Regions from separate parts of the Methylocella tundrae genome, predicted to be linked through region 1. Evidence: predicted binding sites of a transcription regulator. Region 1 holds the regulator's gene; each other region holds the start of a gene.

The links. The regulator PhoB, encoded in region 1, activates phosphate uptake and scavenging genes when phosphate is short. The targets are predictions, from matches to a motif close to TGTCATNNANCTGTCAT.
Region 2: a site for PhoB is predicted at 6,477-6,493, ahead of SIN04_RS18220 (DUF2794 domain-containing protein). Genes of this name have one in related genera too.
Region 3: a site for PhoB is predicted at 3,534-3,550, ahead of SIN04_RS14875 (esterase-like activity of phytase family protein). Genes of this name have one in related genera too.

What each region holds. Positions count from the first base shown of each region.
Region 1 covers NZ_CP139089.1:3,734,368-3,743,933, reverse strand. Annotated here, with positions in the region: gene SIN04_RS19470 (DUF3320 domain-containing protein) at 1-1,885, shown strand, start outside; gene SIN04_RS19465 (Hsp33 family molecular chaperone) at 1,893-2,885, opposite strand; gene argF (ornithine carbamoyltransferase) at 2,882-3,871, opposite strand; gene SIN04_RS19455 (aspartate aminotransferase family protein) at 3,868-5,073, opposite strand; gene SIN04_RS19450 (GcrA family cell cycle regulator) at 5,678-6,283, shown strand; gene phoB (phosphate regulon transcriptional regulator PhoB) at 6,562-7,323, opposite strand; gene phoU (phosphate signaling complex protein PhoU) at 7,329-8,042, opposite strand; gene pstB (phosphate ABC transporter ATP-binding protein PstB) at 8,072-8,854, opposite strand; gene pstA (phosphate ABC transporter permease PstA) at 8,851-9,566, opposite strand, start outside.
Region 2 covers NZ_CP139089.1:3,457,807-3,467,372, forward strand. Annotated here, with positions in the region: gene SIN04_RS18190 (arylesterase) at 1-293, opposite strand, end outside; partial or broken gene SIN04_RS18195 (ABC transporter ATP-binding protein) at 389-991, shown strand; gene SIN04_RS18200 (cupin domain-containing protein) at 1,066-1,413, shown strand; gene SIN04_RS18205 (ABC transporter permease) at 1,439-4,048, shown strand; gene SIN04_RS18210 (Bax inhibitor-1/YccA family protein) at 4,188-4,973, shown strand; gene SIN04_RS18215 (DUF4436 family protein) at 5,043-5,969, opposite strand; gene SIN04_RS18220 (DUF2794 domain-containing protein) at 5,975-6,406, opposite strand; gene htpG (molecular chaperone HtpG) at 6,752-8,725, shown strand; gene prmC (peptide chain release factor N(5)-glutamine methyltransferase) at 8,760-9,566, shown strand, end outside.
Region 3 covers NZ_CP139089.1:2,726,785-2,736,350, forward strand. Annotated here, with positions in the region: gene SIN04_RS14870 (sigma-54-dependent transcriptional regulator) at 1-1,477, opposite strand, end outside; gene SIN04_RS14875 (esterase-like activity of phytase family protein) at 1,847-3,442, opposite strand; gene SIN04_RS14880 (M3 family oligoendopeptidase) at 3,681-5,546, shown strand; gene SIN04_RS14885 (carboxymuconolactone decarboxylase family protein) at 5,677-6,033, opposite strand; gene SIN04_RS14890 (ArsR/SmtB family transcription factor) at 6,183-6,503, shown strand; gene trpS (tryptophan--tRNA ligase) at 6,535-7,569, opposite strand; gene hslU (ATP-dependent protease ATPase subunit HslU) at 7,703-9,013, opposite strand; gene hslV (ATP-dependent protease subunit HslV) at 9,057-9,566, opposite strand, start outside.

The DNA.
Region 1 (9,566 bases):
TCTGCCGCCGGGCGCCGTTCATTTCGATCTTCTCATCATCGATGAGGCGAGCCAGGTTCGGCCCGGCGACGCCCTCGGCTTGATAGCCCGGTGCCGGCAAATCGTCGTCGTCGGCGACAAGAAGCAACTGCCGCCGACGCAGTTCTTTGATCGCATGATCGCCGATGAGGTCGATCCGATGGACGAGGACGAGACGAAGGGGCGCCTTGGAGCCGGCGTCGCGCCGGTCAGCGACCTTGAAAGCATCCTCTCCCTGTGCGAGGCGCGCGGCCTCGAAAGCCAGATGCTGCGCTGGCATTACCGCTCGCGCCATCCTTCCCTGATCGAGGTCTCCAACGCTGAATTCTACAAGCGCCTTGTCATGCCTCCGGCGCCCTCGACGGAGCGTAAGGACAAGGGATTGCTCATGCGCCGCGTCGCCGGCGCCTATGATCGCGGCGGCTTGCGCACCAATCTGATCGAAGCCGAAGCGATCGCCGCGGCCGCGGCCGAACATGCCCGTATCTGCCCCGACCTGTCCCTTGGAATCGTCACTTTCTCGACCGCGCAACGTGATCTCATCGGCGATTGCCTCGACGGCAAACGGCGAAGCGATCCCCTCCTCGACGCTTTTCTGCGCGAACGCGGACGCGAGGACGCTTTCGTCAAAAATCTGGAGAATGTGCAAGGCGACGAACGCGACGTGATCCTGATCTCCATCGGCTATGGTCCGCGCGAGCCGGGCAAACCGCTCGACCGCATGGCTTTCGGCCCGATCTCGAGCGAGGGGGGCGAGCGCCGGCTCAATGTCCTTTTCACGCGCGCTCGGGTGCGCTGCGAGATTTTCGCATCCTTCGGCTCGGGCGACATCAATCTCGAGCGCGCGACAGGCGCTGGCCCGCGCGTGCTTAAGCGCTTTCTGCAGTTCGCGGAAACCGGCGTGCTCGAAGAGGCGAAGCCAAGCGGCGCCGATTTCGACTCGCCCTTCGAGGCCAATGTCGCGGCGGCGATCGAAAGCCTTGGCTATAGTGTCGAAACGCAGATCGGCTCGGCCGGTTTCAAGATCGACCTTGCCGTGCGCGATCCCAAACATCCCGGCCGCTTCATGCTCGCGGTTGAATGCGACGGCGCGACCTACCATTCCGCTCTTTGGGCGCGCGAGCGCGACCGCCTTCGCCAGGAGGTGCTCGAAGGGCTCGGCTGGCGGATCCATCGGATCTGGAGCACCGACTGGTTCTATCGCCGGGACGAACAGCTGCGCAAATTGAAAGCGGCGCTCGAAGCGGCGCGCGGCGAAATACAAAAGCCGGCGCCCGCCGTCGCCGCCCCTCCAAATGACCGCGGTCGCGAACAGCCACAGGATGGCCCCCCCAATGCGCCCCCCGTTTACGAGCTGGCGAAATGCGAAGTTCCGCGCGGGGAGAGGATCGATGAAATTGACGCCCGCCGTCTCGCCGAGCTGACGCGATCGGTGATCGAACAGGAAGGGCCCATTCACCAGCACGAGATCATCAGACGCGTCGCGTCCTTCTTCGGCCGCGGCAGGCAAAGCGCCAACGCCATCGCTGCGATCACGCAGGCGCTCGACGCTTTGGCGACGAACGCCCCGGAGTTCTGCCGGCAGGAAGAATTCTGGTTCACAAAACGGCAAAAAAAAGCGCCGCCGGTCAGGTGCAGAAGCAGCGCCCCGGCTCGCCTGCAGAGCCTCGAAATGATCGCGCCGATCGAGATAAAAGCGGCGATCGATCTCGCCCGATCAGAGGCCCCGCAAACCGGCGAGGCCGATCTCGTCGCCGCCGTCGCGCGCCTGTTGGGACTGCCGCGCGCCAAAACCGAAATCCGGGATCGCGTCCTTTCCTTTGCAAGGCAGGCCTCACATTCAACGGGCGACCGCCGGCAGAAATGAACTCTTTCTACGCGTCGAAGTCCTTCGGATCGAAGACGCGAAAGGTCGAGCAGAATTCGCAGGTGACGCCGATCAGCCCATCGTCGCCGACCATTTCGTCGCGGTCTTCCGCGGAAAATCCGCGCAGCATGGCCTTGACGCCGTCATCCGAGCAGCGGCAGGCGTCACGCACCATTTGCGGGTCGAAAACCTTGACCCCCGGCTCGTGAAACAAACGATAGAGCAGCCGCTCGCTGGACAGGGTCGGATCGACGAGTTCGTGATCCTCGATGGTTGCGACGAGCGCTTTCGCCTCGGTCCAGGCGTCGTCTTCCGCCGGCGCTTCGAGAGACGTCCCCTCCGGCGCATCGCCCGGATGGAGGTCGATCGGCCGGCGCCGCTCGCTGACGCTCGGCAGAAACTGCACCATGAGTCCGCCCGCCCGCCAGCTGACGCCCTGAGCGGTCACGCTCTGCGCGACGGCGAGCCGGACATAGGTCGGAATTTGTTCCGACTGGCGAAAATACTGGTGCGCGGCCTCCTCCAAGCCCTGCCCGGTCAGCGCGACAATGCCCTGATAACGCGCCGCTTCATGGCCCTGATCGACGGTGAAAGCGAGATGGCCGCGGCCGAGGAGATCCTGTCGAAGATCTTGTCCCTTGGCCTCGTCGGCAAGTCCTGCCGCGTCAAAGCGCGCGAAGGCGCGCAGGCGCCCCGGAGCGTCAAAATCCACGACCAGCATATCGACGACGCCGTCACTGCGCGTCTGCAGCTGGAAGCGGCCGTCGATCTTCAGCGACGAGCCGAGCAGGATGGTCAAGGCCAGCGCCTCGCCGAGCAATCGCGCCACAGGCGCCGGGTAGGCGTGCCGGCCTAGAATCTGATCGACGCTCGCCCCGAGCCGCACGACGCGGCCCCGCACGTCGAGTTGCTCGACGGCGAATGGAAGCACCGAGTCGTCGAGTCCGAAATCCGATACAGGACGCGACGCCGGACCGGCAGACTGCGGCCGGTCGATCATGCTCTCGCCCCTCCCGGCGTCTTCCCGTCCTGCAGCAGCATCATATCTTCAAGGCACCAGGCGAGAATCCCTTTTTGCGCGTGCAGCCGGTTTTCGGCTTCATCGAACACGACCGATTGCGGCCCGTCGATGACCTCGTCCGTAACCTCCTCGCCGCGATGGGCCGGAAGGCAGTGCATGAAGATCGCGTCGCTCGCGGCGGCGGCCATGAGTTTGGCGTTGACCTGATAGGGCGCCAGCAGATTGTGCCTGAACGCCTCGTCCTTGTCCCCCATCGACACCCAGCAATCGGAGACGACCGCGTCCGCCCCGTCGACCGCCTCGAAGGGATCGCGCGTGACGTTGAGGCGCGCGCCGGAACGACGCGCCCAGTCGATGAGGTCACGCGGCAACTCCAGCTCCGCCGGCGTCGCGACGTTCAGCGAAAAGTCGAAGCGCTCGGCGGCGTGAACCCAGCTGGCGAGAACATTATTGGCGTCGCCCGACCAGGCGATCGTGCGGCCTTTGATCGGCCCCTTGTGCTCCTCGAAGGTCATGACGTCGGCCATGACCTGACAGGGATGGGACCGCTTCGTCAGCCCATTCACCACCGGCACGCCGGCGTAGCGAGCGAGCTCGATCATGTCGTCATGTTCGAGGATGCGGATGACGATTGCGTCGACAAAACGCGACAGGACGCGCGCCGTATCTGCGATCGTCTCGCCGCGGCCGAGCTGCATTTCCTTGCCGGTGAGCATGATCGTCTCGCCGCCGAGTTCGCGCATGGCGAGATCGAACGACACGCGCGTGCGCGTCGACGGCTTGTCGAAGATCATCGCGAGGACCTTGCCCGCGAGCGGCTGCTCCGCTGCGCGCCGCCCTTTACGCCGCGTGGATTTGATGGCGGCGGAGACGTCGAGAATAGTGCGAAGATCGGACGCCGGGATTTCCGAAAGATCGAGAAAATGCCGGATCGCGACCCTGTCGTCGGGGTTGGAGCGGCTCATCCCTCAGCCTCGCTCAGGGCGGCAGCTTGGCTGCTTTCGAAATGCCTGCACGCGGCGTCGAGACGGCTCAGCCCTTCGGCGATCTCTTCCTCGGTAATGATCAAGGGCGGCAGCACGCGGGCGACATTGTCGCCGGCGGGGATGACCACAATCTTTTCGGCCCGCGCGGCGGCGACGAAATCGGCGACGGGGACGCGCAAGGCGATTCCGAGCATCAGACCCTCGCCGCGAATCTCGGCGATGACCCCGGGATGCGCATTTTGCAGGCCGACGAGGCCTCGCTTCAGCGTCGCGCCGAGCGACGCCACATCAGCAAGGAAGCCTGGCTTCAAAACGACGTCGAGAACAGCATTGCCGACGCTGGTTGCGAGCGGATTGCCGCCATAGGTCGTCCCATGCGTGCCGACGACCATGCCTTTGGCGGCCTCGCGCGTCGCGAGGAAGGCGCCAAGCGGAAATCCGCCGCCGATACCCTTGGCGACCGCCATGATGTCCGGCTTGATCCCCGAATGTTCGCAAGCGAAGAATTTGCCGGTCCGGCCGATGCCGGTCTGCACCTCATCGAGGACGAGAAGGAGGCCGTGCTCGTCGCAAAACGCGCGCAGGCCGCGTAAAAACTCGGCCGAGCCGACGCGAATGCCTGCCTCGCCCTGGATCGGCTCGACCAATATGGCGCCGGTGTGCGGACCGATGGCGGCCTTCGCCGCTTCGAGATCGCCAAACTCGACATTGTCGAAGCCCTCGAGCTTCGGGCCGAAGCCCTCCATGTACTTTGGGTTTCCGCCGGCCGAGACCGTCGCGATGGTCCGCCCGTGGAACGCGCCCTTGAAGGTGATGATGCGATATTTGTCCGGATGGCCGCAGGCCGACTGATATTTGCGCGCGGTCTTGATCGCGCCCTCGACCGCTTCAGCGCCCGAATTGGTGAAGAACACATAATCGGCGAACGTCGCCTCGGTGAGGCGCGCGGCGAGACGTTCGGCCTCAGGAATCTGAAAGAGGTTCGAGGTATGCCAAAGCTTGCCGCCCTGTTTGACCAAGGCTTCGACAAGATGGGGATGCGAATAGCCGAGCGAGGCCACCGCGATGCCGGCGCCGAAATCGAGATATCGCTCACCCGTCGTCGCGGTCAGCCAAACGCCATTTCCATGGTCGAAGGCAAGATCAGCGCGGGCATAGGTGGGAAGCAGCGACGAAGTCACGGTTTCGCTCCGGGTTACAGGCTCGAAGGTTCGATTGCGACCTTCAAAATCAAATGCCGCCCAGCGGGCGGCAAAACTGCTCCTTTTAATCTAGGCATTCCCTCCGGTCTGTCAAATCGAATGGGCGCTCACGGCGCAAGCCTTCGCGCATCCGCCGGGCCAGCCCGGCGCAAGCCGCCTCCACCACTTTTGGCGGCGCGGCGGGACGCAGAGTTCGACGCGCCTCGGATGAGGAATAAACCTGACGCGCCGCCGATCTCCGGCGCCGATGGATCAGCGCCCAATCCCGGGTTCTTCTACGCGTCCAGCGGAACATCTGTTGAAAACGTTTTGAGGACTGTCGCGAAGCTTGCGTGAGATTCAACACCTAGTGTAGCGTTCGGCATAGGAGCTACGACATGTCGTGCGGCGGGCAAGCGGCCTCGAACTTCGTTCGAGCAGTGTAAGGCCGACTGGCGCCGGTCTCAGGTCGCAGCGATGACGACGCCATTGGGAAATGCTCCCAAGATCGAACTTGTTGTTACGGATTCTTTCGATGAGCGCTCGCTTCAAATGCATTGTCAGACCTTCGAATTTCAGATCGCCTCAAATCTAGGAGACCGTGATGTCCTGGACCGATGAACGCATCGAGTTGCTGCAAAAGCTCTGGCTCCAAGGCATGAGCGCCAGCAAGATCGCGAGCGAACTCGCAAATGGACTGACCCGCAACGCCGTCATCGGCAAGGTGTACCGGCTCGGGCTTTCGGGCCGGACCAAGGCTGACGCCCCGCCCGCCACGCAACAGGCGTCGAAACCGCCCGTGCGCCCGCACGCCGGCCGGCCGGCGCCGCATCCGGCGCAAAGCCGGGGCGGGCCAACGCAGGGCGGCCACGGACACGGCGTTTCAGGCCATCTCGCGCAGGCCCAGATCTCGCCGAACACAAGCTTCATTCGCGGCAATACGGCCTTGGCCGTTCAGCCCGTGGCTTTTGCAACGCCGGCGCCCGCGCCAAACCGCGACGTCGTCGTTCCGATCGCTGAGCCGGTAACGATGCTGGAATTGCGCGAGTCCATGTGCAGGTGGCCGATCGGCGATCCGACACAGGCGGACTTTCGCTTTTGCGGCGCGCGCAAGACGCCGGGCGAAGGCCCCTATTGCGGATGCCACGCCGCTATCGCCTATCAGCCGCAGCAGGATCGACGCCGCCAGCGCCCGCAGAAGTCAAGCTGAAGGCGCAGCGCTCCGCTGGTTTTAAGCGCAAGGCCACCTGCGGCTCCGCGCGCCCCGTCGCGGCGCAGCCGGTCTTTTGCACGCCGATAATCTGGCTTTGCCCGCAGGAGCGGCGAGGCCCATCCTCCGCCGATCGCAGTCCAATGTGAAAAAGAGCCCGTTCCGCCAGCTTGCCTTTTGGCCAGCTCCCGGCGCTTCTTTTTGGCGATCATGCGCGCTGCAACCGCCGCATGATCTTGTCTGAAAACCGAAAAACCGGCGCGCGTTCCAGATCGTGGCTATGCCTTGCTGAACGTCTCATCGAAGGAATAGCCGGCTCCCCGCACGGTGCGGATCGGATCCCTTTCACCCGTGTTCGACAGAGCTTTACGCAAACGCCCGACATGCACGTCGACCGTGCGCTCGTCGATTTCCGCCGAAAGGCCCCAGACGCTATCCAGCAATTGCGCGCGCGAAAAAACCCGGCCGGGCTTTTCCATCAAATGTTCAAGCAGGCGAAACTCCGTCGGTCCGAGGTGGACGTCGCGCGAGCCGCGATGAACGCGCCAGTTCTGCCGATCGAGTTCAAGATCCCCCGCCGAAAGGACGCCGGCGACGCGGTCCGGCCGCGCCCGCCGCAGCAGAGCGCGAACGCGCGCCATGAGTTCGGGCACTGAAAACGGCTTGACCACATAGTCGTCGGCGCCGATCGAAAGGCCGCGCACGCGCTCGCTTTCCTCGCCGCGCGCCGTCAGCATGATGACCGGAAGCGTGCGGGTGACCTCGCGCGCGCGAAGCCGGCGGCAGATCTCGAGGCCGGAGACGCCTGGCAGCATCCAGTCGAGAATGATGAGATCGGGGATGACTTCACTCAGCCTGATTTCGGCCTCGTCGCCGCGCTCGACGCGATCGACGACAAAACCCTCCGCCTCGAGGTTGTAGGCGAGGAGCAGGCTCAAAGCGGCTTCGTCCTCGACAACGAGAATGCGGGGAGCTGGCGTCGCGGAGAGGCCGCGTCCCGCGCCGGTCCGGGTTTCAACGGAAGTCTGAATTTCGCTCATGGATTTCAACCCGCTGCGGTCGGCAATTCGGAAAGAACACTGCGGCCCTTCGGACGATCGGCCGGCATGGTTTCGCCGGTCACGAGATAGACCACCGTCTCGGCGATATTGGTGGCGTGATCGCCTATGCGCTCGATGTTTTTTGAACAGAACAAAAGATGCGCGCAGAATGAAATATTGCGCGGATCCTCCATCATGAAGGTCAGCAGGTCGCGAAAGACCGAGTCTTCAAGAGAGTCGAGATCGGCGTCATAGGTCCAGACTTCGCGCGCGCGCGCGGCGTCGCGCTGCGAATAGGCGTCGAGCACGTCCTTCAACAGGATCGCGGCGGAATCGTGCATCGACTTGAGGCCGACGATGGCGCGCGGAATACGCACGTCGGCGGCGACCTTGATGGCGCGTTTGGCGATATTCTTGGCGAGATCGCCAACGCGTTCGAGATCGTTCGATATTCTGATGGTCGCGATGATCTCGCGCAGGTCAACGGCGAGAGGCTGGCGCCGCGCGATCGTTAAGATCGCCTGCTCCTCGATCTCGCGTTGCAGCGTGTCGAGGCGCGGATCGCTGGCGATTGTCGCATGCGCAAGCTGCGTGTCGAAATCGGCGAGGGCGTCCATCGCGTCGGACAGCATTTTTTCAGCGATACCGCCCATTTCCGCGATCTTTTGGCCGAGGCCCTCAAGTTCCGCGTCGTAAGCTCTCACAATATGATCGGACATGTCGTGTTCCTCGAAGCCCTGGCGAGCAATCAGCCGAACCGGCCGGTGATATAGTTCTGCGTCTGCTTTTTCTCGGGCGAGGTAAACACGTGCGATGTCACCCCGAATTCAATAAGCTCGCCAAGATACATGAAGGCCGTGTAGTCAGAGCAGCGCGCCGCCTGCTGCATATTATGCGTGACGATCGCAAGAGTGTAGTTTTCCTTCAGCTCGTCCATCAGCTCCTCGATCTTGGCCGTCGAAATTGGATCGAGAGCCGAGCAAGGCTCGTCCAGGAGGATCACTTCTGGATGAATGGCGACGGTGCGGGCGATGCAGAGCCGCTGCTGCTGGCCGCCGGAGAGCGACAGGCCCGAGGCCTTCAGCTTATCCTTGACCTCCGTCCAGATCGCGGCGCCTTTCAAGGCCGCCTCAACCCTGCCGTCGAGCTCGGATTTGCTGACTTTCTCATAGAGCTTGATGCCGAAAGCGATGTTGTCATAGATCGACATCGGAAACGGCGTCGGCTTTTGAAACACCATGCCGACGCGGGAGCGCAGAAGATTGAGGTCCTGATCCGGCTTCAGGATATTCTCGCCATCGAGCAGCACTTCGCCCTCGGCCCTCTGCTTCGGATAGAGATCATACATGCGGTTCAGCACGCGAAGCAGCGTCGATTTTCCGCAGCCGGACGGTCCAATGAAAGAGGTCACTCTGTTGGTGTAAAGCGGCAGGCTGACGCTCTTCAAAGCGTGAGTCTCGCCGTAGAAAAAATCGAGGTCGCGAACGCTGACCTTCTGCGGCAGATTGGCGATGTTGTTCGTCGCAGTCATTTCGCGGTCCTTTGGGCGCCGAGCACGCGCGCGATGATGGAAAGGGCGAGCACAGCAAGGGTGATGATGAGAGCGCCGGCCCAGGCGAGCTGCTGCCACTCCTTGTAGGGGCTGAGCGCAAACTGGAAGATGACCACCGGAAGGGTCGACATTGGCGCGTTCAGATCGGTGCTGAAGAACTGATTGTTGAGGGCGGTGAAGAGTAATGGCGCCGTTTCCCCGCTGACGCGGGCGACCGCCAGAAGGACGCCTGTGATGAGGCCGGCGCGCGCCGCGCGATAGGACACTTTGCTGATGACGATGGAGCGCGGCAATCCAAGCGCGCTGGCCGCCTCCCGCAATGGATTGGGCACGAGCAGCAGCATATCCTCGGTCGTGCGCACGACGACGGGAACCACGATCACCGCCAGTGCAAAGGCTCCGGCGTAGGCGGAGAAATGACCGACGCGCGCCACCATGATCTCATATATGAAAAGGCCGATGACGATGGACGGCGCGCTGAGCAGAATGTCATTGATGAAGCGCACCACAAAGGTCAGCTTGGTATGACGCCCATACTCGGCCATATAGGTGCCGGCGAGGAGGCCGAGCGGCGTGCCGATGGCGACGCCAAGAAAGGTGATGACGAGGCTGCCCGCGATAGCGTTCAGAAGGCCGCCGGCCGATCCCGGCGGCGGCGTCATCTGCGTGAAGACAGCCGGGGACAGACCGC
Region 2 (9,566 bases), 280 kb from region 1:
GTCTCGAGCACGGCGGGAAAAGCCGCATTGGCCGGCAGGAGATAGCCGGCCGTCAAACTATCGCCGAATGCAATCAGTTTTGTCACTCGAGGGTTTTCTTCCGCGGCGGCGCTCCGGCGTCCGGCGTCAAGCGGAAGCGCCAGCAGCAGCGCGGCGCCAGTCTGGAGGACGCCTTGGAGAAAGTCGCGGCGATCCCTATATCGGACAGGCTCAGCCCGCGCATTGGCGATCGGGGCCTGCGCCGGGGAATTGAGGCGGCGCGGGTCTGTTTGCGGCGGCGTTTTGGATGTCATGGATGCTTGAACCCGCTGTTGAACTCGAAAACGTGCATCTAAGCCTTGGCCGCGGCGCGGCGCGGGTTCATATCCTCAAAGGGCTGTCACTTAAAATTGCTCGCGGCGAGACGGTCGGACTCGTCGGACCATCGGGATCGGGCAAATCGACCCTTCTGATGGTGCTTGCGGGTCTTGAGCGGCCGGATTCGGGAACTGTCAAAATCGCTGGCGCTAGCCTCAACGGCCTCAGTGAGGACGCGCTGGCGCGCTTTCGCGGCGCGAATATCGGCATCGTCTTCCAATCCTTTCACCTCATCCCGACCATGACGGCTCTCGAGAACGTCGCAATTCCTCTTGAGCTGGCGGGCGCGGGCGACGCCTTTTCGCGCGCCGAGGCTGAACTTCAGTCCGTTGGACTGAAAGATAGGTTGCGGCATTATCCAGCGCAATTGTCGGGCGGCGAACAGCAAAGAGCAGCGCTCGCAAGAGCCCTTGCGCCGAACCCCTCAATTCTCGTCGCCGACGAGCCGACCGGCAATCTCGACGCCGCCACAGGGGCGAGCATCATCGAGCTGATGTTCGCGCTAAGGCGCGATCGCGGCGCGACCCTCGTTCTCGTCACGCATGATCCCGGTCTCGCCGCCAGATGCGACCGCACGGTCAAGATCAGTTCCGGCCGCGTCGAGCAAGAGGAGCCATTGGCTGTTCCGCTTTAGCGCCGCGATTTTTTGCGTATATGGAGGTTTGCCATAATCTGGATCGAGATGGCCTATCGCAACAGGATGGCGGCATGATCGATTCGGCGTCGGCGCATGATGGCGTTGGCAATCTCTTCGACATCGCCGCCCTCGACACGCGCGCGGAGCGGTTCACGCCTCTGGTCGAGGCGAAAAATCTAAAGATCGAGCGCATCGTCTCGACCGGGCAGGCGAGCCCGCCGGGGTTTTGGTACGATCAGGATCTCGCCGAATGGGTGCTTGTGCTCGCCGGATCGGCGGCGTTGCGCTTCGAGGGGGAGGCCCATCCACGGGTTTTGCATCCCGGCGATTGGCTGCTCATCCCCGCGAAGCAAAAGCATCGCGTGGAATGGACCGACAAATCGGGCGCGACCATCTGGCTCGCCGTCCATTTCAGCTGATGTCTCCATTCGAGAAGGCGCCTGCATGAACGAGCTGGGAACTGCGCCGGTCCGCGCGAAAGACGCGCGGGCGGAGGCGGGACGGGCGATGCGCTTGCCTTTCGTCTTGAGGGTCGCATGGCGCGATCTGCGCGGAGGCCTCGGCGGGTTCGGCATTTTCCTCGGCTGCATCGCGCTTGGCGTAGCCGCGATCGTTGGCGTCGAATCGGTTTCGCTTTCGCTGCAGGACGGTCTTGCGCGCGATGGCCGCGCGATCCTCGGCGGCGATCTCTCATTCGATCTCGCCCAGCGTGAAGCGACGGCCTCCGAGCGCGCCTTTCTGGCCGCGAGCGGACGCTTGTCGTCGGTCGCTCTGATGCGCGCCATGGCGCGCCGCCAGAACGGCGAGGCGGCAATGGTCGAGATCAAGGCGGTCGATGCGCTTTATCCACTGGCTGGCGAGGTCGGCCTCGAGCCGGAGCAATCCCTCGACGGCGCGCTGTCGGAGCGAGACGGTGTTTTTGGCGCCGCCGTCGATCCGGCCCTTTTGCCGCGGCTTAACCTTGCGATCGGCGATCTGATTTCAATTGGCGATGCGCGCTATCAGTTACGCGCGCTTCTGACCAAGGAGCCGGACCAGTTGGCGGGAGGCGTCGGCTTCGGCCCGCGCCTCATGATGAGCGAGGCGGGGCTTCGGGCGACGGGGTTGCTGCAGCCGGGCGCGCTCACCCATTGGCTCTATCGCGTGGCGCTTGGCTCGCCGTCGGCGCCTGCGGGCGACGCCGCCGTCGATGACGCCGCCAATCATGCGCGCGCCGACTTGCCGGACGCCGGCTGGGAGATGCGCACGCGAAAAAACATATCGCCGCAGTTTTCGCGCAACCTCGACCGTTTTACGCAATTCCTGACCCTTGTCGGGCTGACCTCCCTGATCATCGGCGGCGTCGGCGTCGCCAATGCGATCCGCGCCCATGTCGAGCGCAAGCGCCAGACGATCGCGACGCTGAAATCACTCGGCGCCAGTGGCGCGGCGGCCTTCGCCATGATGCTGACGGAGGTCATGCTGGTCGCCTGTCTCGGCATCGCGTTTGGCGCCTTGATCGGCGCCGCCATGCCTTTCATCGCCGTCTGGGGATTTGGCGCGCTGCTTCCTTTTCCGCTTGTCCCTTCGATTCACCCGAGCGCGATCGGCGAGGGGGCGCTCTATGGCTTCTTGACCGCGCTGAGCTTTTCCATCGGTCCGCTCGGCGTTGTGCATGACGTGCCGGCGCAGGCGATTTTTCGCGAGAGCGTCGAGCCGCTGCGGGCCTGGCCGCGACCGCGTTATATTTCGCTGACGCTCGCCGCCGCCTGCGCCCTTGTCGCGGCCGCGCTGCTGTTTTCCAGCGACCGCAAGCTCGCGCTAATCTATCTTGGCGCGACGCTCGCGGCCTTTGTCCTGCTGCGCCTCGTCGCTCTCGCCATCATATTTTTCGCGCGGAGGCTGCCGCATGTGCGCAACGTCGCGCTGCGCCTTGCGATCGGCAACATCCATCGTCCTGGCGCCCTGACCGCCTCGGTCGTGCTGTCGCTCGGTCTTGGCCTCGCCCTCCTCGTCACGCTCGCGCTGATCGACGGCAATCTTCGCGGCGAGCTCAAGGCCGGCAATGCGGGAACGGCGCCAAGCTTCTTTTTTCTCGACGTGCAGGGCGCCGAGGCGGGCGCTTTCACGCAATTCCTGAAAGAGCGCGCGCCCGATGGCAAAATCGAGCTGGTTCCAATGCTGCGCGGACGCATCGTCAAGCTGAACGGCCTGTCGACCGATCTCGCACGGCCGAAGGAGAGCGCGGCCTGGGCGCTGCGGGGCGATCGGGGCGTCACATTCGCGGATAGTCTCCCCGCCGGGTCGACGCTCGTCAAAGGGCAATGGTGGCCGAAGGATTACGGCGGCCCGCCGCTGATTTCGCTGGAAAGCGAAATCGCGGACGGTCTGGGGCTCGAGATCGGCGACGAAATCGCCGTCAATGTTCTCGGCCGCACGATTGTCGGCGCTGTCGCCAATATCCGAAAGGTGAACTGGCGCAGCTTCGGCATCAATTTCGTGCTGATTTTTTCGCCGAACACATTCGCTGGCGCGCCTTATACCGATCTCGCGACGCTGACTTTTCCGGCCGGCGCCGATCAGGCCCGCGAAATGAGCCTTTTGCGCGAGAGCGCCGCCGCCTTTCCCGCTGTGACGAGCATAAGGGTCAAGGATGCGCTCGAGGCTGCGAGCGCCATCTTGGCGGAGCTTGCCGCCGCCGTCAGGGGCGCTTCGAGCGTCGCGCTGCTCGCATCGATCCTGGTGCTCGGCGGCGCCGTCGCGGCGGGCCAGCAGGCGCGCGTGCATGACGCCGTGGTTCTAAAAACCCTCGGCGCCACACGCGGGCGGCTTCTTGCCGCGTTCCTCTATGAATATGGCCTCATCGGCTTCGCCACGGCCCTTTTTGGCGTCGCGGCCGGCGCAGCCGCCGCCTATGGCGTGTTGCGGAAGATCATGGATCTCGACTTTATATTCTTCTGGCGCGAGGCGCTCGGCAGCGCCGCCGCCGCGCTGATCCTCACCATCCTGCTTGGGTTGATCGGAACCTTTCGCATCCTCGGGCGCAAGCCGGGGCCCTATCTGCGCGATCTTTGACTTTGGCAACCTTAAGTATAGTTCATGTTGCGCGCCCTTGAATGGGGTTGGCCTCTGGGCCATATTGGATCATACGCTGGCGTGTCAGAAACGGCGGCGGCCGGGGGCGGTGAAGCCTCCATAACTTCCAGAGGAACTCATGTCCGACTTCGACCGCAACGCAAGCGCCCGCTGGGGTCAGGGCGTCGCACGGGCAGGTCGCGCCGAAATCGACCAGGGCCTGCGCACCTTTATGCTCGGTGTTTACAATAATATGGTGGTGGGCCTCGCCTTGACCGGTTTGGTGGCGCTCGGCGTGAACATGCTCGCCACGACCGGCGACGCGTCGCAGGCCGCCGCAAGGATGGGCAGCATCAATCTGACGGCGTTCGGCGCGGCCATCTATGGCAGTCCGCTGCGTTATGTGCTGATGTTGGCGCCGCTTGCCTTCGTGCTGTTCTTTTCGTTCCGCATCAACCAGATGTCGGCTTCGTCCGCGCGCGCCCTGTTCTTCGCCTTCGCGGCGGCGATGGGCCTCTCGCTGTCGTCGATTTTGCTGATTTACACCGGCAATTCCGTCGCCAGGGCTTTCTTCATCACCTCCGCGGCGTTCGGCGGCCTCAGCCTCTACGGCTACACAACGAAGCGTGACCTCTCCGCGATGGGGGCGTTCCTCGTCATGGGACTGATCGGTCTCGTCATTGCGAGCGTCGTTAACCTCTTTGTCCAGAGCTCGGCTTTCCAGTTCGGCCTGTCGATCCTCTCGGTCCTCATCTTCTCGGGCCTCACCGCCTGGGATACGCAGGCGATCAAGGAAATGTATTACGAGAGCGACGGCCATGAGGTCGCGACCAAGAAATCCGTGAATGGGGCTTTGATGCTTTATCTGGATTTCATCAATATCTTCCAGTCGCTCCTCTACCTCAGCGGCAGCAGGAACAATTAAGCCCCGCTCGGGCACGGTTAAGGAAGGCTCCGCGCAGGCGGGGCCTTTTTTTTTGATTTGGCCTTCGCCTTATGGCGGCGGACCGCGTCGCGCCCAGGCCGCCACGAAGAGCGCGAGGCCGAGGATGACCCCGATCTGAACCCAGAGAAAGACGAAGGCGTCGGCGCGAACGCCGAGGGGCGGGGCGCCCGGCAACACGTTGCGCAGCATCGGCACGGCGAAGATCATCGCTCCGAGGGCGCCGGTCAAGGCCGCTTCGATCTTGCGCGCGCCGAGGAAGACGAGGCCTCCGATCGTCAACGCGCTGGCGGCGAGGAGGATCATTCCGGCGAAGACGACGAACGCGAAAAGGATCTGCGCGGAAGGGCGCTGCGCCCGCACATGGAGCGACAGCCCCTTGTCGCCAGCTGCGGCGTAGCGAGGGGACATTGCGACCTCCCAGCTGGCGATATTCTCCCATGTCCTAAGGCGCAGGGGGACGCTGATTCCGCCGGCGGCGTCCTTGCCCTCGATCGCCCGGATCCGCAACGTCCCGTCGTAACGGTCGAGCGGATAATTCTCGAATGGGCCGTCCACGCTGAGCGAAAGCGTCTTCGAAATCGCCGGCTGTCCGGCCTGCAGTGCGATCTCCTGGACGTCGCCGCCGTCGTTCACTTCGACCAGAATGTCCGTTCCAGGCAAGCCGGGAAAGCGCGGGGCGCCGGAGTTGCTTTGGGTCGCAAAGTCGAGCCGCACCTCGATCGCCTGTCGCGCCGGCTCTACGGCGAGCACCTCAAGGTAAATGTCGAGCGGCGGCCTCGCGTCCGCTTGCCGTTCCCGAAAGACGGATTCCGTGGGTTCAGTGAGGTGGTAGAAATCCGAAATCAGGACGGCATAGCCCACCCCAAGGACCGACAGGGCAAGGCACAGGGCCGCAAGACGCGGGCGCCGGATACGGGCGGCTGGCGCGGCTTGACCATCCGGCGGGGCGGCGTCGGGGGTGGGCGATGCATTCAAGTAGTCTACCCCGAGACGAGCTTCAGTCTCTTGTCGAGAATGGCTATCACGCGGCGCAGATCATGGCCACGCTTCAGCACAAGGCCCGTCGTCGCGACGACGCTATAGGCGCCCTGCTTCTTAGCCAGTTTCGGGGTTTTCTCGATCCTGAACAGGGCGCATTCCGAAGCGCGGCGGTAGATCGAGAACACGGCCTTTTGCGGCGTGAAATCGACGGCGTAATCGCGCCACTCGCCCTCGGCGACCTTGCGGCCGTAAAGATTTAAGATCTCGCGCAGTTCGAACCGGTCGAACGACACCGTCTCTGAGCCATGAACCGGGGGCGCGCCTGCAACGAGGCGCGGCGAGACGGGAGCAGCGCGGGAGGCGAACGCCTGCACCCTGCCGTCGGTCATGATCGGAAGGCGGCTATCCTCGGCAGGCTCCGGATCATTCATGCGTTTTGCTGCTCACGGCCAGGAACGGGCGGCATCATCGCGCGCTGATTAGGGCAGGGCAAGGCCTATCTTGACGCTTGTGCGACAGATCCGGCGCAGCCGTTTTCCACGCTCGCGGCACTTGCATCGAAGCTGCGCAAAGGCAATATCAGCGCCTTGCGGGGCCGCGCGCGCCGCCAAGGAGCGGGCGTGGCTTATTTACGCGCCTCCATTCGACGTGATGCCGAAAAGTTGCCGACTTTTCGGACCCGTATCATGCGTCAGAGCAAAGGCTTAGAGAGCAAAATGCGATTTGGCGCATTCTGCTCCGGACGGAAATTGATTTTGAGGAAAGAGTCGCTCGTCATGTCAGAAGCTGCTGGTCAATCCCAATCCTTTCAGGCACAGCCTTTTCAGGCCGATGTCGCCAGGCTGCTCCATCTCATGGTGCATTCGATCTATTCGGACCGCGATATTTTTCTGCGCGAATTGCTGTCCAACGCCGCCGACGCCTGTGAGAAATTGCGTTACGAGGCGCTTGCCGATCCTGCCCTCGCGAAGCAGCCCTTCAACATCACGATTGGCGTCGACAAGGATGCCGGAACCCTCGCCATCGAGGACAATGGCGTTGGCATGACGCGCGAGGACCTCGCCGATTCGCTCGGCACGATCGCGCGCTCCGGCACCCGCGCCTTTCTCGACCGGCTTGGCGCGAGGCCCGAAAGCGGCGAACTGTCCCCGCAAGAAGCCGAGGACGTGCGAGAGACCGAGCTGGAGAGCAAAGGCGGGGCCCATGTGGACCTTATCGGCCAATTCGGCATCGGCTTCTATTCGGCCTTCATGGTCGCCGATCGTGTCGAGGTCTTCTCCCGGCGCGCCGGATCGGACGAGGCTTTCGTCTGGAGTTCCGACGGCAAGGGGTCTTTTACCATTACGCCGCTCGACCTCGACCATGCGCCGGAGCATGGGACGCGCGTCGTGCTTCATCTGACCGAGGCCTCAAAAGACTATCTCGACGCGCACAAGATCGAAGGGATCGTGCGTGAACATTCAAGCGCGCTCGCGGCGCCGATCGAACTCGTCGAATCGCCAGACGCCGAGCCGCGCCGGCTTAGCGATGGCCAGGCGCTCTGGACGAAGCCCAAGAGCGCTATCACGCCGGAGGAATACGCTGATTTCTATCATACGCTCGCCGGCCAGTTCGACGCCCCGGCCCTGACCGTCCATTGGCGCGCGGAAGGGCGTCACGAATACACGGTTCTCGCCTTCGTGCCGTCCTCGCGCCCGTTTGATCTCTTCAATCCAGAGCGTCATGGCCGCGCCAGGCTTTATGTCCGCCATGTTCTGATCACCGACGACGCCGACGTTCTGCCAAGATGGCTGCGCTTCGTGCGGCTTGTCGTCGATTCCGCCGATCTTCCGCTGAACGTCTCGCGTGAGATGATCCAGGAAAGCCCGGTCTTTGGCGCGATCAAGAAGGGCGTCGCCAACAAGATTCTGCACGAACTCACAAAGCTTGCCGAAAATGATTCCGCCAAATTCGACGACGTCTGGAAGCATTTTGGCGTCGTATTGAAAGAGGGACTTTATGAGGAGCCCGAAAAGCGCGACGCTTTGTTCGCGCTGGCGCGGTTTGCGAGTTCGTCCCACCCCGAGGGCGGGCGCACGCTGAAGGACTATATCGCCGGCCTCAAGGAAAATCAGACGGCGATCTATTATCTCCTTGGCGATGATCTGAAACGGCTCGCGGCGAGCCCCCAGCTCGAAGGATTTGCCGCTCGCGGCGTCGAGGTTTTGCTCCTGCCAGATCCGATCGACGCCTTCTGGGTCTCGACCGCCGTCGGATATGAGGGCAAGCCTTTCAAATCCGTAACGCAGGGCGCAGCCGACATCGCCTCGATCCCGCTGCTCGACGCTGCGGCCGGCGAAGCCCCCGAGGCGCAGCCGCCAGCCGGCCTCGCGGCTCTTTTCGCGCTGATGAAACAGACCCTTGAAGACTCGGTGGCCGAGGTGCGCGCGTCCGACAGGCTGGCGCAGAGCCCGGCCTGCCTCATCGCGCCGGACCGCGGCCCTGACCGGCGGCTCGAACAACTGCTCGCCGAACATGGTCAGCTCGGCGCAGCGACGAAGCCGATTCTTGAGATCAATCCTAAACATCCTCTGATCCAGGCGCTGGCGTCCCTTGTCGGCTCGCCCGACAGGCAGAAGATTGAGGACATCACTTGGCTGATCTTCGACGAGGCCCGCCTGATGGAAGGCGAAAAGCCGGCCAATGCGCCGGAATTCGCCACCCGATTGACTCGGATTCTGCTCGAGGCGGCGGAGCGGTCGTCGGCGTGAGGGCGTTGAGGCGCAAAAAGGGGCGCTCGCCGCGGTGAAATCGGACAGCGCCTTCGGATTCGACGCTGCGACGCCGCGCGATGAGGCGCGGCGCATTTTGGCGCGCGCCTTCGCCGATGGCGAGATTGCGTCCGCCGAACTTGATGCGCGCGTCCTGCTCTGCGCGGCATTGGAGATCGATCACGCGGGACTTGTGCGCGATCCCGACGCGCCCCTCGGCCAAGGCGCGGATCGTCTCAAGACCCTCGCCTCGCGGCGTCTCGGCAGGGAGCCGGTTTCCCGAATCCTCGGGTACCGGGAATTTTGGGGCGCGCGATTCGCGCTGGGCTCGGCGACCCTTGATCCGCGCCCAGACACGGAAACCCTGATCGAGGCCGTGCTCGATCATTTTGCCGGGGATATCGAGGGAAGCTGGCGCATCCTTGATCTCGGCGCGGGCTCGGGCGCCATTCTGAGCGCTCTGCTGCAAGGCCTGCCGGGCGCGTTTGGCGTCGGAGTCGACCTTTCGCCAGCTGCCTGCGCCGTGGCGAGCAGCAATCTTTCCGCGCATGGGCTGGGCTCTCGCGGACAAATCATCTGTGGCGACTGGGCGTCTGCTTTGAGCGCGCGCTTCGATTGCATCGTCTCCAACCCGCCCTATATAGCGAGCAGCGAGATCGAAAGCCTCGCGCCGGAAGTGCGTATTTATGATCCGCGTCTGGCGCTCGACGGCGGCGAAGATGGGCTCGCGGCCTTTCGCGCCATCATCCCCGCAGCCGCGTCGCTGCTCGCCCCTCGGGGCGTCGTCGCACTGGAGTTTGGCGAGGGGCAAGGGGATGCGGTCGCGGCGTTGCTTCGAGAG
Region 3 (9,566 bases), 1.0 Mb from region 1:
TCGAGCCCGGCTCCTCCGCGGTCAGCGCAAAGCCATATTCCTTCATCTTGCGGTAGAGCGTCGAGCGCCCGATGCCGAGCTTGCGCGCCATGGTCGTCATGCGGCCGCGGTAATGGGCGAGCGCAAAACGGATGGCCTCGGCCTCGAGCTGATCGAGCCGGCGCATCTCGCCGCCCTCATCGAGCAACGCCAGAACATTTTGGTCGCGCATTCCGGTGTGCGCCAATTCGGGCTCGCGCCGCGCCGGAAGAGGCGCCAGTTCCGGAAGTGGGGGAATGCGCACGTCGAAGCCTTGAACCTGCGCCGCGATCTGGGGAAATTCCGCGACGGTCAATTCATCGCCGTCGGCAAGGACCACGGCGCGAAAGACAGCGTTCTCCAATTGCCGGATATTGCCCGGCCAATCATAGGCGGCCAGCAAATTCAGCGTCTCCGCGCTGAGCCCGCGCAGCCGTTTACCCTCTTCCGCCGAAAAACGGGCGCAAAGGCGGCGCGCGAGATCGCCGATGTCGTCGCGGCGCTGGCGCAGCGTGGGAACGCCGATCGGATGCACGTTCAACCGATAATAAAGATCCTCGCGGAAACGGCCCGCCTTGACGAGTTCGATCAGATCTTGCTTCGTCGCCGAAATGACGCGGACATCGACCTTGACCGGGCGCTTTGACCCGACGGGATCGACCTCGCCATCGCGCAGCGCACGCAAAAGGCCGCCCTGCGCGCTCAGCGGCAGTTCGCCGATATCGTCGAGAAACAGCGCGCCGCCATGCGCTTCGACGAATTTGCCGGGCTGCTTCTCCTGCGCTCCCGCGAAGGCGCCCTTTTCGTGCCCAAACAAAAATGGCTCGATGAAATCGCCGGGAAGCGCGCCGCATTTCGCCATCACGAACGGGCGTCCGCGCCGGTCGGAAGCGCCATGAATCGCCCGCGCGACCAATTCCTTGCCGACCCCGGTTTCGCCTTCGAGCAGCACGGGAAGGGTCGATTTGGCGGCCCGCTCGCCGAGCCGCACGACGCGCTCCATTTCGGCGCTCCCGCCAGCGATGTCCCTGAACGATAAGGCCCCGCGCGCCTTGTCGCCGAGGCGGCGGACTTCGTCTTCGAGCGCGCCGAGGCGCAAGGCGTTCTTGATCGCGACCTGGAGACGCTCGGGGCCGACCGGCTTCACGACGAAATCGACGGCGCCGGCGCGCATCGCTGAAATGACCGCTTCGATCGACCCGTTCGTCGTCTGCACGACGACCGGAACCAACGCATTCTTGTCGCGCAGGCGCCCGAGAACGCCCATGCCGTCGAGGTCCGGCATGACAAGATCGAGAATCAGAAGGTCGATCGGCGGTTCGTTCGCCGCCGCCATTCGTTTGAGCGCCGCCTCGCCGCCCGGCGCCGTCTCGGCGCCATAGCCGAAACGATGAACCAGAACCTCAAGGAGCTGGCGTTGAACGGGATCGTCGTCGACGATCAGAATTCTCGGGGACATGAGGCCTCGCGCGCGGGCTGGCCCCGGCGCCTCGGGGAGAAGCGCCGGGAGAAGCCGGTCCACAAATCAAAGAGTGAGGCGATACGCCCCGTCGCAGCCCATGCTGGCCGATCAGGGTAAACGCGATGTTAACGAAGCGAAAAAAGACTTACGCAAACATCGCTGCGAAGGCGCGGGGCCGGCCGATCAATCATCCGGTTTCAAGCCCTGCGCCTTCCATCGGTTCCAGAGCGCGTTCCGATCGAGTGGAGTCAATCGATCGATCAGAAATCGCTCCAGATTCAAAAACCTGAGCATATCGTTGTCGATCAGATCGAACCGATCTGATCGGAATATGCTCCGGCGGCGGCGCGGCGCGCGCGCCTGCGACTAACGGCCCCCGCCGCCAAAATGCGTGAAGCGGTCGTCGTCATGGCCGCCTTCGCGCCCGCCCCGCAGCTCCGGCTGCACATAGGTCGGCAAGGTCACGCGGTAGACGAGGACGAGCGTATCGACATTGGCGCCCGTCGCATCCGCATAGGGCTGACCAACCATGCGGCCCTGCTGCGTGATGAAGTCATTGTCGCTGCCGACGAAGAGGAAATAATCATTCGGGGCCTTGCGATCGCCGACCGGCGCGAGGGCGAGACTTTCCCATTTCTCGTAAAGGTCGTTCGCATTGTTCGGCAGGCCATTGTGCAGGTTGAATTTGTTCAGCTGCGCATTGTCGTTGATGTCGAGGAACTTCTGATAGGCGGCCGGCGTGATGGCGCTGTTCAGCACGCCGAGCGGCGCGACCGATCCGCCTGTCTGGTCATAGACGCCGCCGGCGATATTGGTCGCCTTTGAGATGTCGATGAGGTCGACGCTGCGATAGACGGAGGCGGGCGAAGCAGCTGTGAATCCGGCGCTGCTATCGCGGGCGAGGACGAGGAACTGATGATCGTTCAAAGCCAGAAGCTCGCTTTGCGCGGCGGTGAGAAGCTTCGTCTTGGTCGTCGTCTGATCCTGATAGAGCGGCAGCTGCACGACATATTCGCCAACGAGCCTTGGCTTCTCGTCCCGCAGATCATAGGCGAGCAACCGCGTATTGTGACGCGTCGTCTTGACATTGGCCGGATCGAGATCCTGCGTCAGCGCGCTTTGCAGCAGAACGAAGAGCTTTTTGCGATCGGGGCTCATGGCCAGCCCCTCAAAGCCCTGATTGTCCTGCCGTCCGGCGACGGGCTTGCCGGGATCGGGATTGTAGGTCACGCCGATGGGCGGGCTGTCGGCCGAAAAGCTCTCGACGAGATTGCCCGAGGCGTCCTTGCGTTTCGGGATGAAGGCCTCCGGCGGCCGGATGACGTTGAGCAGCTTGCCGCCCAGCGTATAGTGATAGACATAGGGGCCATATTCGTCGCTGACCCAGACGGTGCCGTCACCGGGGTGAACCACGGCTTCATCGTCGACGCTGATGTGCCCGTCGGAGCCGATCGGCAGGTCCGGGAAGCGCCGGGTCGCGGGCTTCGCCGCGGCGGGGTCGAGGCCGGTCGTCTCGCCGCCATTGAACAGGACCGAGGAGCGATAGCGCAGCGACAGCTGATTCTGGCTGGCGGTGCTGGCGCCGTAGAACGGATTGAGCTTGATCTCGAACCGATGCAGCCGGCCGCGGAAATCGATCGTTCCCTGGGTGTTCCAGCCGCGATCGGGCAGCATGTAAAGCACGCCGCTATAGCCGCCGTCCCTGTCCTTTTGCCAGCTCGAAAGGTCGAGCGCCATGCCGGAGCCAAAGCCCCCGAGCGTCTCATTATATTCGTCGAGGGCGTTCGACGGGACGCGGGCGGCGCCGACGAGTCCCTTGTTGACGAAGGTCGCGCCTTCAAAGGCGACGGATTGAGCAAATGCGCCGCCTGCGCTGAAGGCGAGCAGCGCGATCGCCGCCGCGCCGCGGCGCATCCATACGCCAGGCGCTGCGTGAACGGGGGACTTAAGCTGGGTTTTCATGGCGTCTCCGGATTTATCCTGTGAAATGCAATCGCGGCGGCGCCGGTTGCGGCGCTCTGCAAGATCGGGCGAGACACTTAGGCTTGGCTCTGTGTCGGGCATATTACAAAGGCCGCGCTGGCGAGCCGCCGGACGGGAGCGCCTCACGGTTGATCTTGCCGCGTCCGCTCCGATATGAAGACAGCGGCCATCCTTCCCGCGCGCAAAGCCGCCGCCTCGTTAAAGATCAGGTCCGCCCATGTCCCCCATACGCTTTTTCCGGTCCATCGATAGCGTCCGCGCCGCGGCGGAAGCCGCGCGCCAAAGCGGCGAGCCAGTTGACCTTGGCGCCTTGCCGGAATGGAATCTCGCCGATCTTTACGCCGCTCCCGACGCCCCCGCCTTCACCGCCGATCTCAACTCTGCCGAGGCCGAGTGCAAAGCCTTCAGCGAGGCCTATCGCGGAAAGATCGAGGATCTCGCCAAGGATCAGAGCGGCGTCGCGCTCGCGGAAGCGGTGAAGCGCTATGAGGCGCTGGAAGAATTGCTCGGCCGCATCATGTCCTATGCCGGTCTCGTCTATGCCGGCGACACCTCGGACCCCGTCCGCTCCAAATTCTATGGCGACACACAGGAGAGAATGACCGCCGCCTCCTCGCATCTTTTATTTTTCGAACTCGAATTGAACCGGCTCGACGAAGGCGCGCTGGACAAGGCTCTATCCGAGGGACCGCTGGCGCATTACCGGCCGTGGATCGAGGACATCCGCAAAGGCAAGCCCTATCAGCTCGAAGACAAGCTCGAACAATTGTTCCACGAAAAATCCGTCACCGCCTATGGCGCGTGGAACCGGCTGTTCGACGAGACCATCACGGCGCTGCGCTTCGATGTCGACGGGCAGTCGCTGAGCATCGAGCCGGTGCTCAATCTCCTTCAGGATCAAAAAGAAGAGCTGCGCGAAAAGGCCGCCAAGGCGCTTGGCGGCGTTCTCAAGGAGAATGTGCGCACATTTACGCTGATCACCAACACGCTCGCCAAGGATAAGGAGATTTCCGATCGTTGGCGCGGCTTCAAGGACGTCGCGGATTCACGCCATCTCTCCAACCGGGTGGAGCGTGAGGTCGTGGATGCACTGGTCAGCGCGGTGCGCGCCGCCTATCCGCGCCTCTCCCACCGCTATTACAGGCTGAAGGCCAAGTGGTTCGGCAAGCCGGCGCTGAAATTCTGGGACCGCAACGCGCCGCTCCCCAATGTTCCGGCCAAAACCTACCCCTGGGACGCCGCGCGTGAAGCTGTGCTTGGCGCCTATGGCGATTTTTCTCCGAGGATGGCCGGCATCGCGAAACGCTTTTTCGACGAGCGCTGGATCGACGCGCCCGTGCGGCCGGGCAAAAGCCCCGGCGCTTTCGCCCATCCGACCGTGCCCTCGGCGCACCCTTATGTGCTGCTCAACTATCAGGGCAAGCCGCGCGATGTGATGACGCTCGCCCATGAACTCGGCCACGGCGTTCATCAGGTGCTGGCGGCTCACAATGGCGCCTTGATGGCGCCGACGCCGCTGACGCTGGCCGAAACCGCCTCGGTCTTCGGCGAGATGCTGACCTTCCGCGCCCTGCTCGCGAGGGCTGACACGGTCGCCGAGCGCCGCGCCATGCTGGCCTCAAAAGTGGAGGACATGCTGAATACCGTCGTGCGGCAGATCGCTTTCTATTCCTTCGAGCGCAAGGTGCATATCGAACGCCGCAACGGAGAGCTCACGGCCGAGCAGATCTGCGACTTCTGGATGAGCGAGCAGACCGAGAGCCTTGGGCCTTCGATCGAATTCACCGAGGATTACAGAGCCTATTGGGCCTATATTCCGCATTTCATCCATTCGCCTTTCTACGTCTACGCCTATGCGTTCGGCGATTGTCTCGTCAATTCGCTCTATGGCGTTTATCAGAAGGCGCAGGAAGGTTTCGCCGAACGCTATTTCGCTTTGCTGTCGGCGGGCGGCGCGAAGCCCTATGACGAGCTTCTGGCGCCTTTTGGCCTGGACGCGCGCGATCCCGCCTTCTGGCAGATCGGCCTTGGCATGATCGAGGGGCTGATCGCCGAACTGGAGGCGCTGGAGGGGAAGGCTTGACGTATTGAGCGGCGCTGGAACTGCCGTTCAGGCGCCCTCATCCCGAGAAGCCGCGACAGCGGCGTCTCGAAGAGTGAGAAGACGGTGCTCATCCGGGGGACGTACGAACCGGGTCCGGCCCTGCCATGCGTCACGCCGCGGCGGAAAATTCCTCGAAAGCGGCGATCGCATTGGCGGCGTACATCAAGGATGGGCCGCCGCCCATATAAACCGCCATCCCCAGCATTTCTTCGAGCTCAAGCTTGGTCACGCCGAGTTTCACCAAAGCCTGGACGTGAAAGCCGATGCAGGCGTCGCAGCGGGACGCGACCCCTAAAGCCAGCGCGATCAGCTCTTTCGTTTTTTTGTCAAGGGCGCCGTCCTGAGTTGCGGTGCGCGCCAGATCGCTGAAGCCCTTCATCACCTCGGGCAGATCGGCGCGCAAGGTGGCAAGGTTCTTGGAGACCCCCTGGGTCAGCTCCCGGTAAGTCGCGGCGGAAAGGCTCATGATGCATAAACTCCTGAGGCGCGGTTGCGAAAAGGCGCAGCCTTTTCAGATCGGATCACACGATGGCCACGCCGCCATCTTCCTCTTATATAATATATTGTGATATAATATATTGCAATAAAATATTTTATAGTATAATGATAGAAGGCATGAACGAGAGCAAGGCGTCGATCGACGTCGCAAAAATGCGGGGCGCCGCCCACGGCGCGACGGCCTTGCTGCGCGTCCTCGCCAACGAGGACCGGCTCTTGTTGTTGTGCCAGATGACAGAGGGCGAAAAATCAGTCGGCGAGCTGGAGACGCTGCTGGATATCCGCCAGCCGACGCTGTCGCAACAATTGGGCGTGCTGCGGACGGAGGGACTGGTGACGACGCGACGGGAAGGCAAGCGGATCTATTACGCCGTCGCCGACCCGAAGGTGTTGTCCGTGCTGAACGCTTTTTACGGGTTGTTCTGCCCGAAGGATTAGGGCGCGGGCGCGCGCTCTCGCGGCCGCGCGCTTACCGCACGAAGCCCAAAATATCCTTCACCGCCGCCATATTCTCCCGTGCGATCAGTTTGGCCCGCGCCGCGCCGTCCGTGAGCACGCCGTCGATATAGGCGGCGTCATCCTTGAGCCGCTTCATCTCCGCGCCGATCGGGCCGATTTTCGCCACCGCCAGATCGACCAGCGCCGATTTGAACGCCGAGAAATTGGCGCCGCCAAATGTCTTCAAGACCTCCGGCTTCGTCTCGCCGTTCAGGGCGGCATAGATGCCGACGAGATTGTCGGCCTCGGGGCGTTTCGCGAGGCCCTCGACATCCGACGGCAACGGCTCCGGATCGGTCTTCGCCTTTCGCACCTTCTGCGCGATGGCGTCGGCGTCGTCCGAAAGATTTATGCGCGAATAGTCGGAAGGGTCCGATTTCGACATTTTCTTCGCGCCGTCGCGCAGGCTCATCACACGCGTCGCCGGGCCTTGAATGAGAGGCTCAGGCAGCGGGAAAAAAGCCTCGCCATGACCATTGGCCGCGATCGAGGCGGCGTAGTCGAGATTGAACTTCTGCGCAATATCGCGCGCGAGCTCAAGGTGCTGCTTCTGGTCCTCGCCGACCGGCACATGGGTTGCGCGGTAGAGCAGGATGTCGGCCGCCATCAGGCACGGATAGGCGTAAAGCCCGACCGAGGCGTTCTCGCGGTCCTTGCCGGCCTTCTCCTTGAACTGCGTCATGCGGTTCAGCCAGCCCATGCGCGCGACGCAATTGAACACCCAGGCGAGCTCCGCGTGCTCGGCGACCTGGCTCTGGTTGAAGATGATATGCTGCCTCGGATCGACGCCGGACGCGATGAAGGCCGCCGTCACCTCCCTTATGCTCGCCTTCAGCTCGAGAGGGTTTTGCGGCACGGTGATGGCGTGCAGATCGACGACGCAATAGATGCAGTCATGCGTGCGCTGCAATTCGACGAATTTGACGATCGCGCCGAGATAATTGCCAAGGTGCAGGTTGCCCGTCGGCTGGACGCCGGAAAAAACCCGTTCTGCGAATTGCGCCATGTGCGAGGGCTCCCGGCGATTGACATTTTTCCACGAAGGCGCCGGGCTATCGCAAGGATTTGCCGTCAAGGCAAGCGCCCCGGCAAAAAGGCCGCTCAAATCCGAGCCGGACGCCCTTTGATGAAACGGCTGATTAAAGAATAAACCGGCTGAGATCCGCGTTTTTCGCCAGATCGCCGATGTTTTTCTCCACAAAAGCCGCGTCGATGATGATTTTCTCGCCGAAGCGGTCCGCCGCCGTGAAGCTGACGTCATCCAGCACGCGCTCCATGACCGTCTGCAGCCGCCGCGCGCCGATATTCTCAACGGAGGAATTGACCTGCGCCGCGATCTTTGCCAGCGCATTGACGGCGTCCGGCGTAAAAACCAGTTCGACGCCTTCCGTGCGCAGCAGCGCCTCATATTGCTTGATGAGGCTGACCTCCGTCTCGGTCAGAATGCGGCGGAAATCATCCTCCGTCAGCGGCGCAAGCTCGACCCGGATCGGCAGACGCCCCTGCAATTCCGGCAAAAGGTCCGAAGGTTTCGACACATGGAAGGCGCCAGAGGCGATGAACAGGATATGGTCGGTTTTCACCACGCCATGCTTGGTCGGAACGCTCGCGCCCTCGATCAGCGGCAACAGGTCGCGCTGCACGCCTTCGCGCGAAACATCGGCGCCGCCACGCCCCTCCCGCACGCAGATCTTGTCGATCTCGTCGAGGAAGACGATGCCGTTGTTCTCGACCTCCTCGATCGCTTCACGCACCACTGCGTCCTGATCGACGAGCTTGTCGCTCTCCTCGGTGATCAGGGGGGCCGTGGCGTCCTTCACGGTGGTGCGGCGCGGCTTGGCGCCCTTGCCAAGCGCCTTGCCAAAGATATCGCCGATCGAGATGGCGCCGATCTGCGAGCCAGGCATGTTGGGCAATTCAAACATCGGCAGGGACGACCCGCCCCCTTGCGCGAGTTCGATCTCGATTTCCTTGTCGTCGAGTTCGCCGGCGCGCAGCTTTTTGCGAAAACTGTCGCGCGTCGCGGGCGAGGAGCCAGGACCGACGAGCGCGTCGAGAAGCCGGTCTTCCGCCGCGAGTTCGGCTTTGGCGCGGACAAGCTTCCGTTTTTCATCCCGGATCATCGCAATCGCCGTCTCGACGAGGTCGCGGATGATCTGCTCGACATCGCGGCCGACATAGCCGACTTCGGTGAATTTCGTCGCCTCGACCTTTAAAAAGGGCGCCCCTGCGAGCTTGGCGAGGCGGCGCGAAATCTCCGTCTTGCCGCAGCCCGTGGGGCCGATCATCAAAATATTCTTGGGGAGAACTTCATCGCGCATAGAACCTTCGAGGCGCAGGCGGCGCCAGCGATTGCGCAAAGCGATGGCGACCGCGCGCTTGGCGTCGTGCTGCCCGACGATGAAACGGTCGAGTTCGGAAACGATCTCGCGAGGAGAAAAATCGGTCATAACAGCCCAATCATCGGCAAAGCTTCTCGATCCTGCCCGAACCTCAGTTTGAGGCAATCGATTCGATCACGAGGTTGCGGTTGGTGTATACGCAAATCTCCGAGGCGATCTCCAGCGAGCGCCGCGCGATCGCCTCGGCCTCGAGGTCGGTCGCGAGCAAGGCCCGCGCGGCGGCGAGCGCGTAATTGCCTCCCGAACCAATGCCCATCACCGATCCGCGCTCGGTCGCTTCCGGCTCCAGAACGTCGCCATTGCCGGTGAGCACCAGCGCCGTCTGCTTGTCGGCGACGAGCATCATCGCCTCCAGCCGGCGCAGATAGCGATCGGTGCGCCAGTCTTTTGCGAGTTCGACGCAGGAGCGCATGAGTTGGCCGGGGTACTGCTCCAGCTTGGCCTCAAGCCGCTCGAACAGGGTGAAGGCGTCGGCGGTCGCGCCTGCGAAACCGCCGATGACTTCGCCCTTGGCGAGCCGGCGCACCTTTTTGGCGTTGCCCTTGACGATGGTCTGCCCGATCGAGACCTGACCGTCGCCGCCGATGACCGTGCGGCCGTC